DNA from 2 places in the Anaerobacillus sp. CMMVII genome. Region 2 is predicted to be linked to the other one. Evidence: a T-box and tRNA genes for the amino acid it is inferred to sense, from the RefSeq annotation. Region 2 holds a T-box; the other holds one or more tRNA genes.
What was found. A T-box is a leader RNA that pairs with one kind of tRNA and senses whether it is charged. The one in region 2 lies ahead of pheS (phenylalanine--tRNA ligase subunit alpha), so its partner is inferred to be a tRNA-Phe.

Region 1 (3,408 bases), on a different contig from region 2:
CAGAATATAATGGCTTTAAGGTCTATGGGGATGATGGTGCTCAACTAACACCAGATGCCGCTCAGTTTCTAGTTGATAAAGTTAATGAGGTTGAAAATGAGCTACTGATTGAAGTAGCTGAAAAGCAATCTCTGTTAGCTACTGGTCAATTGGTTATGGTTGAAGAAGAAATTGATGAAGCTTACGTGGAAAAGCTAAAAACTGTAGTAGTAAATCATGAGCTAGTGAGTAAATATGGCAATGATGTAAAGATTGTTTTCACTCCTTTACACGGAACGGCTACTTTGCCAGTTCAACGTAGCTTTGAAGCTGTCGGATTTTCAAATTTCCATATTGTTGAAGAGCAAGCAGTTCCAGATCGTAAATTTTCAACAGTGGCTTCGCCAAATCCAGAAGAACATGCCGCTTTTGAAATGGCCATTAAGTACGGAGAAAGACTAGGAGCTGATGTTTTAATTGCCACTGATCCAGACGCTGATAGAGTTGGTGTAGCTGTAAAAGATGATCAAGGACAATATGTTGTTCTAACAGGAAACCAAACTGGTGCATTAATGGTAGAATACATTCTCTCGCAACAAAAGAAAGCGGGAATCTTACCTGAAAATGGGGTAGTTATAAAGACAATTGTTACTTCTGAACTAGGAAGAGTTATTGCCAATGCGTATGGGTTATCGGCAATTGATACATTAACAGGTTTTAAATTTATTGGTGAAAAAATAAGAGAGTTTGAAGACTCAGGTGAAAATACCTTTTTATTTGGATACGAAGAAAGCTATGGTTTCTTAATAAAAGACTTTGCAAGGGATAAGGACGCTATACAAGCAGTATTATTAGCAGCAGAACTTGCAGCTTACTATAAGTCTCAAAATAAAACAATGTACCAAGGATTGTTAGAGCTTTTTGAAAAATACGGTTTTTATCTAGAAGGATTACAATCGATCACCCTCAAAGGAAAAACAGGCATTGAGAAGATGAATCAAATGATTACTTCTTTTAGAGAAAATCCACCGCAAGAATTTGCTGGATTGAAAGTTGTGGCAGTAGAAGATTATCTAACCAAACAACGGAAGGATTTAAATCTAGAAACTGTTGAAGATATTTTACTTCCAAAGTCAAACGTTCTAAAATATATTCTAGAAGGAAACTCTTGGATCTGTGTCCGTCCATCAGGAACTGAACCGAAAATAAAGTTCTATTTCGGAACAACGAGCAATTCATTAAAGAATAGTGAGGAAAACATCGCTAACCTTAAAGCTTCAGTCATGGAGAAACTTAATATCACCAACTAATGTAGTTCTTTGGTCACAAAATGTTCAAACTTTTAACACGTGTTTCTAAGAAGATATTTTATAATTAAAGCACATGGATTGCACTATGTGCTTTTTTTATATTAATTAATGTACAAGCTGTGAGATTCATCACAGGACTTTCTACTGAAAAAAGGTAAAATTAAGGAAATAAGTCATCTTTAAGGTGGTGCGTAAAATGTGTTCACAACATTCTTTAAGGTTTTATATTGAGAATAAGAGGCAGGATATGATAAAGGCTGCTGAAAATTTTGGGATGAATGCAGAGATTACGATTAAGCATAGTCAAGAGTTGGATGAGCTCCTCAATCAATATTGGAGAGTAGTATTTGAAACAAATGAAAATCCTGTAGTCAAATTCTCTTGAAAAAAACTTTTTTTCAGCAGATGTTGACAAAACTAAATAACCCTGATAATATATATTCTTGTGACTGACATTTTTTTAATTGTTTTTTCACATGAAAGTTAATAGTAATTGTGTTCAAACGGAGGAATACCCAAGTTCGGCTGAAGGGATCGGTCTTGAAAACCGACAGGCGGGTTAAACCGCGCGGGGGTTCGAATCCCTCTTCCTCCGCCATTTTCTTGGACCCGTGGTGTAGCGGTTAACATGCCTGCCTGTCACGCAGGAGATCGCCGGTTCGATCCCGGTCGGGTCCGCCACTTTTATGAATTAGTAATTACTAATGGCTCGGTAGCTCAGTCGGTAGAGCAGAGGACTGAAAATCCTCGTGTCGGCGGTTCGATTCCGTCCCGAGCCACCATTTAAATTTTATACTAGCAAGTCCGTTTTTTGGTTATGCCGGGGTGGTGGAATTGGCAGACACACAGGACTTAAAATCCTGCGGTAGGTGACTATCGTGCCGGTTCAAGTCCGGCCCTCGGTACTCTTATTTATTTTTGAAATCACAACATGCGCTCTTAGCTCAGCGACGAGCAGATACATCAATGAACCACAGCGAGTTGTTTCGACGCAAAAAACAACGAAGCATTACTAGTAGAGGAAGAAACAGGATCTACGGAGCGAAACATCGTCCGTAAGCATCGTGAATAAGCCTCATTGAAATCACAACATGCGCTCTTAGCTCAGCTGGATAGAGCATGGCACTTCTAATGCCAGGGTCGGGAGTTCGAATCTCTCAGGGCGCGCCATAAAATTGGAAATCGTCTGAGCATTAAAGGGAACTAACATTGTTAGTTCCCTTTTTATTTTGTTATGAATTTAGTGTGATTGACAATTACACTATTAAAATGTAGTTAAGAACAAAAAAGGAATTTTTTTCTATTCCTATTTACAGATATCTACACACGATATAGACTAATTTTGATAATGATTATCAATGTTGTTTGGGGGTCTTCTAATGGTCTTAGCTAGTGTAAATGAAGGGGAAAAAGTAAGAATTACTGATTTATCAAAAAGTAATCATCTGATAAAAAGGAGATTATTAGATTTGGGGATTTTTGAGGGAATTGAAGTAAATATCCTAAGGAAAATGCCTTTTGGTGGTCCAATTTTAATTGAGTGTAAAGGTAATAGGATCGCTATTCGAAAAGTCGATCTTTCCAGAATAGAAGTGGAGTCTTCACGATGAAAAAAGTTGCCTTAATTGGAAATCCGAATACAGGAAAAACTTCACTTTTTAATCAGCTTACTACATCTTACGCCTATGTGGGCAATTGGAGTGGAGTAACTGTTGAAAAAAAGATTGGAAAGTTAAAAAGGCAACATGGAGAGCTTATTGATTTACCTGGCTTGTATACCTTAAATCCTCTAACAGAGGATGAAGCAGTTGTTTCTAATTTTTTAGTGAATGATACATATTCTATGGTTTTAAATATCGTTGATGCGTCCCAGCTTCATCGTAACCTACATCTAACAATTCAGTTACTTGAACTTGGGAAACCACTAATGGTCGGATTAAATATGACCGATGTTGCTGAACAGTATGGGACGAAAATAAACATAGTTCAATTAGCAAAAAAACTCAGTGTACCAGTTATACCAATTGTTGCCCGAACAGGTAAAGGGTGCTTAGCGTTAGGGGAGAAACTCTCAGACTATGACACTTCATATCCATTTCAACTTTATTATGGGCAGTTG
Region 2 (3,408 bases):
AAGGACTGCACCCACTTTAGCAACTGCTACCTTCTGATCTTGAGCAACGTTTTTCGCTCCACAAACGATTTGGACAAGCTCTTCTTCACCAATGTCTACTTGACACAGACTTAATTTATCAGCATCTGGATGTTGTTCTCTTGAAACAACATGACCTACAACAACGTTGGATACCCCTTTATTAAGTTGATGTACAATATCAACAGCTACACCGCTTCTTGTTAAGCGCTCAGCTAAATCTACAGCTGTAATGTCACTAAGTTGGACATAATCCTTAAGCCAATTAAAAGATACTAACACTCTTGTTTCCTCCTTGTTAGAAAAGTGCATAGCGCTCGGAAATGGACACCTTTCAAATTTCAAATTTCAAATTATTTATACTTATTATTTACGCTCGTTTAAATTGTTCGATAAAACGCTTATCGTTTAGGTAAAAATGACGAATATCATCAATTCCATACTTTAACATGGCTAACCGTTCAACACCCATACCAAAAGCAAAGCCTGAGTATTTCTTTGGATCAAAACCACCCATTTCTAGGACACGTGGATGAACCATACCAGCACCTAGTACTTCAATCCAACCTGTTTCTTTACAGATGCGGCATCCATCACCATTACAGATAACACACGATATATCAACTTCTACAGATGGCTCCGTAAATGGGAAAAAGCTTGGACGTAAACGAATTTTTTGGTTGGGGCCAAAAAATTTCTTGGCAAACTCTAAAAGTACACCTTTTAAATCACTCATTCGAACATTTTCATCAATGTATAGTCCTTCTACTTGCATAAATTGATGTGAATGTGTCGCGTCATCATCATCACGCCTGAAAACTTTTCCTGGGCAAATGATTTTTACTGGACCCTGGCCATTATACTTTTCCATAGTTCTCGCTTGAACTGGTGATGTATGAGTTCGAAGGAGTATATCCTCCGTAATATAAAATGAATCTTGCATATCACGAGCAGGGTGATCCTTCGGCAAGTTTAGGGCTTCGAAGTTATAATAATCGGTTTCAACTTCAGGACCTTCAGCTACTGAAAAACCCATGCCAATAAAAATATCTTCAATTGTTTCTACAACTGCGGTTAATGGATGACTCGAACCTACTTGTGCCGGTCTACCTGGAAGGGTAACATCAATACTTTCATTTGCAAGCTTCTTTTCTACCTCAAGCTCCTCAAGCTTGGCCACCTTGTCTTCAAGTTTGTTCGCAATTGCCCCACGAACATCATTAGCTAATTGACCAATGATAGGACGCTCTTCTTCAGAAAGCTTTCCCATCCCTCTTAAAACTTCCGTAATAGGGCCTTTTTTTCCAAGGTATGCTACTTTTACATCTTGCAATTCTTTTAATGATCCTGCTGCTTCAATTTGGTTTAATGCTTCTTGTTGCAGCTCCTTTAAACGATCTTGCATTTTTTTTCCTCCTTTTTAGAAAGCGCAAACTTGCGCTAGACATTTATATGTAAATAAAAAAAGCCTTCATCCCAACAGGGACGAAAAGCTTCGCGGTACCACCCTAATTAACGAATCAAATGAAACGTTCACTCAAACTTGATAACGGTCTTTGACCGATGCAACCTTAATAAGAATACTCTTACGTTCCGGTGCCGACTCCAGAGTGAATTCAATTGCTTCTATCATTGAAACGCTTCCAGTCTAAGGCGTCTCATCCCTGTATGACGAATGGCAACTTACTACTCTCTTTCTCAGTCTTTCTAATATGAAATTCGTTTTCAATTATAATTTATTTTTATAAAGAAGGCAAATCTCTTTTATGGTTTATTTTCTTAAATGGTACAGTAGAATGCCAGTAGCAACAGAGACGTTTAGTGATTCTGCATGCCCATAACTAGGAATATACAGATTTTCATTGGTACGTGCTAGCAGATCCTTTGAAACACCACTACCTTCATTACCTACGATAAGAGCAAAGCTTTGTTGCCCTGATACCTCATTATAAGCTTTTGCTCTTTCATCTAATGCCGTACCGTAAACAGGAATGTTTGCTGCTTTAAGCTTTTCTATCCAATCATCCAACTCTGCTTTTACGACCGGTAAGTGAAACAATGAGCCCTGAGTTGAACGCAGGACTTTACTATTGTATATATCAACCGTCCCATTACCTAAAATCACACCAGACAATCCGACACTGTCTGCTGTTCTAATAATAGTCCCTAAGTTTCCTGGATCTTGAATTTGATCAATCAAAAGATACTTTCCATTTTCTTCAGGTTGTAATGGTTTTCGTCCTATTAACTCACAAACCGCGACAATCCCTTGAGGAGTTTCTGTTTCGCAAATTTCTTTCATGATATTATCATTTACAAGATAAACAGGTACATTATTTATGTCCCAACTTGAAGGAATGCGAAATTTTTCTTCCACATAGATCTCATTAATAATAACTTTCCATTTTAACGCTTCTTCTACTAAGTGTTCTCCTTCAATTAGGAAACTTCCTAGCTTTTCTCTCCCTTTACGAGTATGTAACTTTTTAGCATTTTTAATTCTAACGTTTTTTATTGAGTCAATCCGTTCCATGGTAAACCCCTTTTTTTAGTTTAAAGTGTAGAGTTTAGAGTGTAGAGTGTGTAAATGAAGCTTCGAAGTAAGCACTAAAAAAAACTATAAACTTTACACTCTAAACTATAAACTATAAATATTTTCGTCCAATTGTTGTCATACTATAACAGAACTGCCAATTGGCTCTGATTATTTTTTTATTTTACCATAAAAGGAGTGGCCAACAATGGGATTTAATTTACGTGGTGCAATTTTAGCAAATGTCGCTAATAGTACTGAAGACGATGTAAAAGCAACAATTGATGATGCCATGCAAAGTGGCGAAGAGAAAATGCTTCCAGGTTTAGGTGTACTTTTTGAAGTATACTGGAGACAAGCAGATGAACAAAGCAGACAACAAGTAATTTCATCAATCTCTCAAGGTTTACAAAGGTAAAGAAAAAGCGGTCCATAATGGATCGCTTTTTCTTAGATTATTGTTACACAACACACTCATTGACTATTTTGTATTTTTCTTAATAGCTCAAAAGCCTCATTTCCAGCTAGAACTATCAATTCCTCTAATAATTCATCTCTCATAAGATCGAGGCGAACAATTTCTGTAGCTAACTTCACAGCATCTTTTTCATATCAGCACCGCCCCAATCTTGGATAGTATTTTTATTTTAAATGCGCTATGAATATCTATCAGTCATTTTGTAAGATTTTTTCACTTATTATCTAACTCTCCATAGAAGCTAAAAAAAAACGCTCACTTGAACGTTTTTTTAGTATACCTCAGTGAATTTCATAATTTATTATTATCGCTACTAAGTTCTTAGCTCGATTAAGGTAATGATGAAATTCACTCACCTATTAATCAAATGTAATCTTCG

Region 1: it has a tRNA-Phe gene. The T-box ahead of pheS (phenylalanine--tRNA ligase subunit alpha) is inferred to sense a tRNA for this amino acid. The anticodon was not compared.

The regions. Positions count from the first base shown of each region.
Region 1 is NZ_JACEHK010000015.1:148,895-152,302, forward strand. Features, by position in the region: gene H1D32_RS17995 (phospho-sugar mutase) at 1-1,289, shown strand, start outside; gene H1D32_RS18000 (aspartyl-phosphate phosphatase Spo0E family protein) at 1,486-1,674, shown strand; tRNA gene H1D32_RS18005 (tRNA-Ser) at 1,795-1,887, shown strand; tRNA gene H1D32_RS18010 (tRNA-Asp) at 1,895-1,970, shown strand; tRNA gene H1D32_RS18015 (tRNA-Phe) at 1,996-2,071, shown strand; tRNA gene H1D32_RS18020 (tRNA-Leu) at 2,109-2,194, shown strand; tRNA gene H1D32_RS18025 (tRNA-Arg) at 2,383-2,459, shown strand; gene H1D32_RS18030 (FeoA family protein) at 2,669-2,899, shown strand; gene feoB (ferrous iron transport protein B) at 2,896-3,408, shown strand, end outside.
Region 2 is NZ_JACEHK010000002.1:523,306-526,713, reverse strand. Features, by position in the region: partial or broken gene pheT (phenylalanine--tRNA ligase subunit beta) at 1-300, opposite strand, end outside; gene pheS (phenylalanine--tRNA ligase subunit alpha) at 389-1,423, opposite strand; T-box leader at 1,497-1,727, opposite strand; gene H1D32_RS06665 (TrmH family RNA methyltransferase) at 1,790-2,551, opposite strand; gene sspI (small acid-soluble spore protein SspI) at 2,760-2,969, shown strand; gene H1D32_RS06650 (M42 family metallopeptidase) at 3,389-3,408, opposite strand, start outside.